2 linked regions of the Shimia isoporae genome follow. The protein of the gene in region 1 interacts with the protein of each later gene in a pairwise test. Links are inferred from orthologs where the notes say so. Each region holds a gene or a part of one and is shown on either strand. Other genes may lie near its edges.

Evidence for each region.
Region 2: the proteins of eno (region 1) and rpe interact in binary tests that used the Escherichia coli proteins (3 or more experiments, as listed by UniProt). The link is inferred for Shimia isoporae from one-to-one orthologs.

What each region holds. Positions count from the first base shown.
Region 1 is NZ_SMGR01000001.1:1,274,427-1,279,236, reverse strand. What follows is about bases 587-3,436. They hold eno (phosphopyruvate hydratase), read left to right. Parts: upstream 587-1,299; coding sequence 1,300-2,574; downstream 2,575-3,436. Other genes in these bases: BXY66_RS06260 (carbohydrate porin), read right to left, coding at 3,195-3,436; BXY66_RS06265 (phosphoribosyl-AMP cyclohydrolase), read right to left, coding at 2,637-3,110; BXY66_RS06275 (DMT family transporter), read left to right, coding at 587-1,172. Outside these bases: BXY66_RS06280 (hypothetical protein), read left to right, coding at 1-154; more of BXY66_RS06275, read left to right, coding at 297-586; more of BXY66_RS06260, read right to left, coding at 3,437-4,418; BXY66_RS06255 (alpha/beta hydrolase), read right to left, coding at 4,430-4,810. UniProt on the Escherichia coli protein: Catalyzes the reversible conversion of 2-phosphoglycerate (2-PG) into phosphoenolpyruvate (PEP). It is essential for the degradation of carbohydrates via glycolysis.
Region 2 is NZ_SMGR01000003.1:120,267-124,981, reverse strand. The notes cover bases 1,249-4,003. They hold rpe (ribulose-phosphate 3-epimerase), read left to right. Parts: upstream 1,249-2,161; coding sequence 2,162-2,845; downstream 2,846-4,003. Other genes in these bases: BXY66_RS14875 (2-hydroxyacid dehydrogenase), read left to right, coding at 3,469-4,003; BXY66_RS14880 (SH3 domain-containing protein), read right to left, coding at 2,848-3,372; BXY66_RS14890 (urease accessory protein UreD), read right to left, coding at 1,249-1,849. Outside these bases: BXY66_RS14905 (hypothetical protein), read right to left, coding at 1-256; BXY66_RS14900 (urease subunit beta), read right to left, coding at 285-593; BXY66_RS20505 (hypothetical protein), read right to left, coding at 590-757; BXY66_RS14895 (urease subunit gamma), read right to left, coding at 775-1,077; more of BXY66_RS14890, read right to left, coding at 1,082-1,248; more of BXY66_RS14875, read left to right, coding at 4,004-4,455; thpR (RNA 2',3'-cyclic phosphodiesterase), read left to right, coding at 4,459-4,715. UniProt on the Escherichia coli protein: Catalyzes the reversible epimerization of D-ribulose 5-phosphate to D-xylulose 5-phosphate.

The sequences.
Region 1 (4,810 bases):
CCACAAGATCGTCGACGTAATGCAGGCGCAAGGCTACCGCGAAATCGAGTACATTCTCACCGGAAGCCAACTGAAAGTTGTGGCCTGCGCGTCCGGCATGGCCCCAAAAACCGAATACCTGTCCCTCCCGACCGGTGGACTGTCCACGACCTAAAGAGTCCGGACAGAAACGTCCCCGCGTCCACGTCTCTCCCAAAGATGGTCGCGGGGTTCATCAAGCCACAAATCGGCGTGGATCACCCTTGCCATTCCCAATGATCCCTGCGACGCATGTGCGTTCCTTTTGGGGGTCTCTTATGAACAACGTTACCGGCAGCCTACTCGTCATTGCAGCCATGCTTGGTTTTGCCACTGCCGACATGTTCATGAAGCAGCTGACCGGGTCACTTCATCCAGGTCAGGTACTGATGGGCCTCGGTTGCGGATCCGGCGCCATCTTTCTCTCCATAGTCCTGCTGACGCGCGCTCCACTCTTTGATCGCAAGAACTGGACACCGCTCCTGTTGCTTCGATCTGCAAGCGAGGCTGCAAGCGGCGTTATGTTCACCTTGGCCCTTTCCAGGATAGACCTTTCCACTGCCGCAGCCATTTTTCAGGCCATGCCTCTGATCCTGACGCTCTTGGCCGCAATGTTTCTGGGCGAAACCGTCGGTTGGCGTCGATGGAGCGCCCTTGCCATCGGTTTTGCAGGCGTCCTCCTGATTGTCCGCCCTGGCCTCAGTGGCTTCAACGTGAACGCCTTGCTGGTCCTCGGCGCTGCTACAGGCATCGCCATCCGTGACATTCTCACTCGCCGTATCGACCCGGCGGTGTCTTCACATGTGGTCGCTTTGCAGGGTTTTCTCGGCTTCTTTATCGCCGGCACAATCCTGATGGCCTTGTCAGGTGCCCAATTTCAGAGCCTCTCTCCGACAGATCTCGGCCGCTACGCCGGCGCAGCGCTCTTTGGTGCCGCGGGATACTGGGCGATAGTAAACGCGATGCGCATAGGTGAAGCTTCTGCTGTTGCCCCGTTCCGTTATACCCGTCTGGTCTTCGCAATGGCACTTGGTGTGTTGATCCTTGGAGAGCGTCCCGACGCTCTCACATTTGCAGGTTCGGCTTTGATCGTTGCCGCCGGGCTCTACACATTCCTGCGTGAACAAAAGCTGGCCCGCGACGCATCAAGTTGAGCCATCCTGTCACTGTTAGCCCTAAACCTCGCCAAATCGGCCGTTAGCGCTATCAATTTCATTTACTTTTGCACGCCCCCTGCTATGACTGCGCCCAACAATTGGCCAGTTCAGGGAACTCCTCATCATGAGCACCATCATTGACATCTTTGCCCGCGAAATCCTCGACAGCCGCGGCAACCCGACCGTCGAAGTCGACGTGACGCTTGAAGACGGCACAATCGGCCGCGCCGCCGTCCCGTCGGGCGCCTCTACCGGCGCACACGAAGCGGTCGAAAAACGCGACGGCGACAAAAGCCGCTACATGGGCAAGGGCGTGCTGGAAGCTGTGAATGCAGTCAACGGCGAGATCGCAGAGGAACTGGTCGGCATGGACGTCACTGAACAGGTGGCTCTGGATCAGGCAATGATCGAACTCGACGGCACCCCCAACAAAGGCCGCCTGGGTGCAAACGCCATCCTCGGCGTTTCGCTCGCCTGTGCAAAGGCAGCTGCCGACTACACCACACAACCGCTCTTCCGCTACGTGGGCGGCACCTCGGCTCGTGTCCTGCCGGTTCCGATGATGAACATCATCAACGGTGGCGAACACGCCGACAACCCTATCGATATTCAGGAATTCATGATCATGCCGGTCAGCGCGGACAACATCCGCGAGGCCATCCGCATGGGCGCCGAAGTCTTCCACACGCTGAAAAAAGAACTTTCAGCAGCAGGTTACAACACTGGCATCGGTGACGAAGGCGGATTTGCTCCGGCTCTGGAAAGTACCCGCGTCGCGCTGGACTTCATCAAAACTTCGGTCGAAAAAGCTGGCTACAAACTGGGTGAAGACATCTACCTCGCGCTCGATTGCGCCTCATCTGAATACTACAAAGACGGAAAGTACGAGATGGTAGGCGAAGGCAAATCGCTGACGTCGGCAGAAAACGCCCAATACCTCGCCGACCTCTGCAAAGACTACCCGATCATTTCCATCGAAGACGGCATGGATGAAGACGACTGGGAAGGCTGGAAACTACTGACCGACATGATTGGTGACAAAGTCCAGCTTGTGGGCGACGACCTGTTTGTGACCAACCCGACCCGTCTTGCAGATGGCATCGCAAAAGGCGTTGCGAACTCCATGCTGGTCAAGGTGAACCAGATCGGCTCGCTGACCGAAACGCTGCAAGCCGTCGATATGGCCCACCGTGCACGCTACACGAACGTCATGAGCCATCGCTCGGGCGAAACCGAAGACGCTACCATCGCGGATCTGGCAGTTGCCACCAACTGCGGCCAGATCAAAACAGGCTCCCTGTCCCGCTCTGATCGTCTGGCAAAATACAATCAGCTGATCCGCATCGAGGAAGCTCTCGGCGAAACCGCCGAATACGCAGGCCGCTCGATCCTGAAATAAGGTTAGCTGGGTCCCAAAAGAAAGCCCCGCCATTTGGCGGGGCTTTTTGTTTGTTCAACTCGTTATGGCTGATACGGAAGTGAGCTGTGGTGCTGCACAATCCGCAACACGCCATTCGCGTCTTTCTTGTAGCCGAAGCTCTTGTCGACCTTCGTTACGCCGCCATCCTTGTCTGTCAGGATCACCCAGCCCATCCACATCGCCACATCGCCTTCAATGAAGCTTGCAGAGGTCACGCTTTCCATTCCGCGCCAGCCCTTGATGCCAAAACCGCCGTCCAGAGGGTATTCCTCATCATGACCCACGAAGTAGGACAAAGCGCCTTTCTTGGTAGGGCGAAACGTCTGGTCGCCACTCGCCAGCGTCGGCTTGAACAGAACCGGACCAAGACCATACCCATAGGCCGCATCCAGAACGCCCTCTGCAACCTCGCGCGCCGCGTCGATGCCGTCTGCTTCATACGCTTTCGAAATGGCCACAAGTCCGTCGCCCCAGTTCTCGCGGGCCTTGCTCAGTTCTGCTTCAGTGATCGTCACGGGGTATCCCTCTCCTCAGTGCCAATTTGGGGAGTATTTGGCCGATCATTTACCCTGTTTCAAGAGACAAGCCCTCAGGTTGCTTCAGAACACCACACGCGCCCGCAATCCGAACAGGGTAATCGTATCCTGCCCAGGGTTCAGCAAAGGATTGGAAATCACCTGAACCGACGGTGTTATCTGCAGTCCGGGCGAAATCGAGAAACGATAGAATGCCTCAGCCGTGATCTGCCCTTCGCTGGAAGAGGCCCCTTCCGCCCAGTTAAGGCCAAAGCCAGCCGCGTCCGTGTTGCGGCCGTAATAAGCGACCCCAGCCGAAACCGACTTTTCATAAAGCGCGGCTGTTCCCTGACTCACCCCTGCCCGAAAGAACGGCAGCCATTTGTTGTCCAGAAACCAAGCTGCTGAAAACGCCGCGCCCCAATCTTCGGGGCGGCTTCCGTCGTTGGCGGCATCAGCATGCCAAAGCGTCAGGTGGATGTTATCGAAATAGATCCGATCAGGAGACGAGGTATACCCGATCTCGAGGCTCTTGAAGAGATTTCCGTCTTCAAAAACGTCAAAGTTCGGCTTCGTCGGGTCGGCATTCGCATCCGCAACACTGCCGACCATATAAAAGTTATCGCTCAAACGAAGACCGCCCGCGATGCCCAGCCCGGGATTGGGGGCGTTGATTGTCGGGTTGGTGTTGAAGGCAAGGTTCTGAAACCCGGAATACGGGCTGACGGCCGCATACAGGTCGAGAAAATCGGTCACGTCCAGTTGCCCGACTTGCAGCGTCCAGTTTCCATTTTCGGAGCGCTGGGTCCAGAACAGGTTGGTCAGCATTGTGCCATTGCCGTTGAAAGCGGTACCGGTGATCGACAAAGCCCCGCCATCAAGTCCGAGGAACTGTGGCGCTACCGCTCCGTACCGGTGCCGGTTCTCAATCTTGAACGTCAGACTACCGAGTTCCGTGGCCTGCCAGTTGCCGTAAAACCTCGCAATTCCGCCAGCGGCATCGCCCTCGCCAATGTTGGCATTACCCCATTGGCCCAGAGACAGGTAGTCGATGTTGAACTTGAACCCCTGTTCCGCCAAACCGTCTTTCCAAGCGAACCACCCCGGTGCCAGCTTGCGCGGGAAATCCGACCGGAACTGGGGATCGGTCAACCCGTCCCCCGGCTCGAGATCCGCAGCCGTGGAAGAAGGCCCTGACAAACCGCCCGCCTGAGCAGCGACCTCCGCCGGAGTGACAGCAGCCAAACATCCAGCCATAACACCGCCAGCAACAAATCTTTGCAAAGTGTCCTTAATGTGGGTGGCCATGGTCTCTCCTCCTATTCAAACGCGATGGTCACGGGGATACCTGCAATCAATTCGGTAATGCTGCTGGCCCGGTGGCTTCGGTCAAACTGCGCGTGCTGGTTCAAACCATAGCCCAGCAACTGCACGATTTCGGGCGATCCGGCGAATTTCGAGTGGCTGCCGGAAGCCGAGTCGTCAATTTCGCTCAAGTCGATCGCAACAACACCCAACGCGGAAAGAGCGTCGCTGTCCGCGGCGCCGACCCGCGGCACGCCGCCCGCGAGTTTGCGCGAAACGCTCAGCGCAGCGTCATCTTCCGAGTGCAGCACAAATATGTCGCCAGCCTTGTTCCCGATCACTTCCATATGCGTTCTGAACAGATCCATATCCACGTCCGGAGACGCCAGCACGAT
Region 2 (4,715 bases), on another replicon or contig:
CTTCGGGCTTCACTGTCGGTTTTGACTTGTTCTTTCCCACGGCCGCTTTTGGCGCTGCTTTCGAGACCGTTTTCTTCGGAGACTTGGATTTCCCGACGGACGCAACCGCGGTCGGCTCGGAGGGAGCATACGGCGTAAGAAAGGCGAGCGCTGCACGGGTCATCGCGTGGTTGGTGCGCATTTGTCGCTCAACCATACGCGACATCAGAAGGAAGCTGCTGAGCGAGGCCGTAAACGGGGTCGTGACAGGGGTCATAATTGAAGTCTCCTTTTTGAAAATCAGGTCATGAGAGAGGCCCCATAACCTTTTGGTTGAAGCCGAAAATGCGGCGCGCGCCAGAAATGGGTATGAGTGGCACTTCCCGCCGTTGCCCGGGTTCGAACCGCACGGCCGTGCCGGCGGCGATGTCCAAGCGCAATCCGTGGGCAGCAGCGCGATCGAAGTCCAGTGCCGGATTGGTTTCCGCAAAATGATAATGGCTGCCCACCTGGATAGGTCGGTCCCCGGTATTGGCCACCATGAGAGTAGTCACCTCGGCACCATCGTTCAGCGTAAGGTCGCCGTCGGCGGCGAAGAGCTCGCCGGGGATCATTTGCCGGAGCCCGCCCAGAGAGCAACACAGCCCAGAATGAGTCCGCCAATCATTAGGCCAAGCCAGACAGGACTTGTTGCGTGGGGGTGCAAGTGTAGGCCTTCGTGGGCGGCCGCCGGTGCTGCGGCGGTGATTGCGAATGCGGAAACAGCGAAACGTTGCATAGGGTTCTCCTGAACAGTCAGCGAATGGGGTTGTGAACGGTCACGAGTTTCGTGCCGTCTGGGAAAGTGGCCTCGACCTGTACTTCGTGGATCATCTCCGGGATGCCCTCCATACATTGGTCACGCGTGATCACATGAGCGCCGGATTGCATGAGGTCGGCTACAGATTTGCCGTCCCGTGCGCCTTCTACGACGGCGTCCGTGATGAGCGCGATTGCCTCCGGATGGTTAAGCTTAACTCCCCGCGAGAGGCGCTTACGGGCGACTTCCGCCGCCATGGCGATCAGCAGTTTGTCTTTTTCTCTAGGCGTCAGTTGCATGTGTTCAGAGCATCCAGGTTCGAGGTAGTTCAGCGCCGCGCAAGTGACGCAACGCGGGAATGAGAATTTGGCGAAGAGAGTGTCCATCCTCGGCAAGTAGGCGAGCAAAGATCAGGCCCTCACGGATCAAGCTGACTCCGCAGTTAGGCGGCAGAAGTGCGCGCAGCGGGTCAACATGTCGTTCAGCTTCATTGGCGGCGAACAAGAGGGCGGCCATTGCACGATTGCCATTGGCGATTGCGGGGCGGTCCAGATGGGATTGGATGTCGCCTGACAGATTCACCCTGTCGGCAAACTGTATGCGCCCGTCACGACGGATATTTATCTTGTCTTTGATCGACGCCTGATGAACCGTTTCGCCCATGGCGGTGCGACCGAAGATCATCGGTTCCACCATCAAAAAACAGCTGTCCTTTGACAGACCTACATCCAAAGTCCGGTCAACGTTTGCGCCATCAAATATGATGGTTTCCTGAGGAAGCCAGTTCAAGCGCGCGTCGGGAGCCACCGAAATGGATGAGCGAACCTTGGCCGCATTTTCGTCGATGCTGCGATAGGCCCTCTCAGCGGCTTGTGTTGTCACCGTCAGGTGGCTGCCCTTGCCGGCGGTTATTTCGGTATGGAAATCATCTCCTCCGGTAAGCCCGCCTGACGTGTTGAGCAAGACAGCTTCGAGAGAATCCCGACGGCCATGCGGGAACAAAACGCGAGACGATCCCGATAAGCGGAAATCATCCAGAACGCTTTGTTGATCCCGAAACTTGGAACGCACAAGGGCGCGCCCAATGGCGCGCGGTTGCGACTGTGTTGATATGTTCGCTACGGCCGGTATGGTCCCCTCCACTCGGTCTTGCGAGATCGTGGATGGGCTGTTGCCTAATGAACAGGCAGGTCGCTGCGTTTTTGAGTTAACAGACGAAAAAATCGGCAGTTTTCTGAGTTTACCTCGAGGAGTCGCCTAAAAATTGGGCGCGCGGCAAACGGGCGCCGCCGGGAAAGACCGTTGCACTTTGAAGCGGTGCGGCGCATTTTCCCCGCAACGTCGAATCGGCGCGCGCGCCTGCCTCAAATAGGGGAACTCCCAATGTCCTTTGACCGCTCCATCAAAATCGCCCCGTCCATTCTTTCGGCTGATTTCGCCAATTTTGGGCAGGAAATCAGGGCGATTGAGGATCAGGGGGCGGACTGGGTGCATGTCGATGTGATGGATGGGCACTTTGTGCCCAACCTTACTTTTGGTCCGCCTGCTGTTAAGGCTTTTCGCCCGCACGTGAAAACCTTCATGGACGTGCACCTCATGATTGCTCCGGTGGATCCTTACATCGAGGCTTATGCCGAGGCCGGCGCGGATATGATCACAGCGCATGTTGAGGCAGGGCCGCACATCCACCGGACTTTGCAGGCTATCAAAGCACAGGGCGTGAAGGCTGGTGTTGCCCTGAATCCCGGAACGCCCGTTGAAGCCATCGAACATGTTATGGATCTGGCGGATATGGTTCTGGTGATGACCGTGAACCCGGGTTTTGGCGGTCAGAAATTCATTCATTCTGGCGTAGAGAAAACGCGTCGGGTGCGGGAGATGATCGGCGATCGCGAGATTCATATCCAGATTGATGGCGGTGTTACGCCGGAGACTGCACCTTTGGTGGCTGAGGCCGGAGCAGACGTTCTGGTTGCTGGATCTGCAGTTTTCAAAGGCGGTTCTGTTGACAATCCGGAAGTCTATGGCGCGAACATGAAAGCCATCCGAGACAGCATCTCAGGCTAGGGTCAGTCGCGGATCTCGTCGGGGGTGACACCCCACAGGTTTTCCTTGAGCGTCCAGCCCTTGTAGCCGCTGGCATTGAGCTTGCACCAATCAATGTTGCACTCTTCGAGTCTGGCTATCACCCCGAGTTCGAGGTGTGCGGTGACAGGGGTGTTATCGGCAGGTCGTGCCTTGAGCGGTAACATATCGGCTTCGATGATCACAGTGCGCACACCGGATAACAAGGAATAGTGCACCCAACCTCCGGCGCCTTCTATATCTCTTACGCGTCGCCAGTGTTCGTATTCGGCTGTAATCTGAAGTGGCATGTTTCGGCGCGTAAACACCCAATCTATCCGGTGCGTACGGGACGGGCCGCGCCGTACGTTGGCCTTGGATGCCTTCAGCGACACATAACGCGGCAGCGGCAAGTTGGTGACCGGCCCGCGTTTTTCCTCTGCCGCCACGGCAGATGTAAGTGCTGCGATCAGCACGGCGCCCATGAAAACAAGCGATTTTCGACCCAAGATAAACATCTTGCCTGACATTTTCTGCTCTGGAACTCGCGGGGGTTCTTGTGCCCCGTCATTGTGTGGGGCACTGTGACACCAACGCGCTGATTTGGAAAGACCGGAGGCCAATCTATGCCCAAGCAACGTCTGAGTGTTGTCGTGACGCGACGCTTGCCCGAAGCGGTCGAAACGCGGCTTAGCGAACTCTTTGACGTGCGGCTGCGTGACGATGATACGCCAATGCCCCGTGAACAGTTGGCTGAAGCCATGCGGGAAGCAGATGTTTTGGTGCCGACGTTGAGCGACAAGATCGACGCCAACCTTATCGCGCAGGCCGGGGAACGGTTGAAACTGATTGCCAATTACGGGGCGGGTGTTGATCACATTGATGTGGCGTCTGCACGTCAACGGGGTGTTCTTGTGTCCAACACGCCTGGTGTTTCTGCGGATGATACCGCCGACATGGCGCTTGCCTTGATACTAGGCGTGACGCGACGCATTGGCGAAGGCCTGATGCGTATGCAATCCGGTGAGTGGGATGGCTGGGCGCCAACTGCGTTGCTTGGCGGTCGGGTCAGTGGAAAGCGGCTTGGCATTCTTGGCATGGGGCGTATCGGCACTGCGGTCGCGCGTCGTGCGCAGGCTTGTGGCATGCAGATTCATTATCACAACAGAAAGCGATTGCGCCCTGAAATCGAAGAACAATTTGAGGCCACCTATTGGGAAAGCCTTGATCAGATGCTGGCGCGTATGGATGTGATTTCGGTCAATTGCCCACACACGCCGTCAACCTTTCATCTGCTGAATGCACGGCGGCTCAAACTGATGAAACCGGGTGCGGTTATCGTCAACACGTCCCGGGGCGAAGTGATCGACGAGAATGCAATGGTGCGTATGCTTAAGAGTGGCGAGATTGCTGGCGCAGGCCTCGACGTCTATGAGCATGGTGCCGAAATCCATCCGGACCTTCGCGGTCTGCCAAACGTGGTGCTCATGCCACACATGGGCTCGGCCACCGTAGAGGGTCGGATTGAAATGGGTGAGAAAGTTCTCATTAATATCAAGACTTTCGACGATGGCCACCGTCCGCCGGATCTTGTTGTTCCGGCCATGCTCTGACACTTGCGCGCCTTTGTTGCCATTGATCTGAGCGGGTCGGAAGCGGATGGCTTTCTGGATCTGCAGGAACGTTTGGCGGTGGGGCGCTCTGTGCCAGCTGGCAACCTGCATCTGACTCTGGCCTTTCTGGATGAGCAGCCAGAAAGCGCCTTGGAAGCGCTTCACGAAGAACTGGAAGAGGTGCGCCATCCGGCCTTCGAGCTGCGGTTCAGGGGGGTTGACCTTTTTGGAGGTGTGCGCAGCCGCGCGCTGGCGGTACT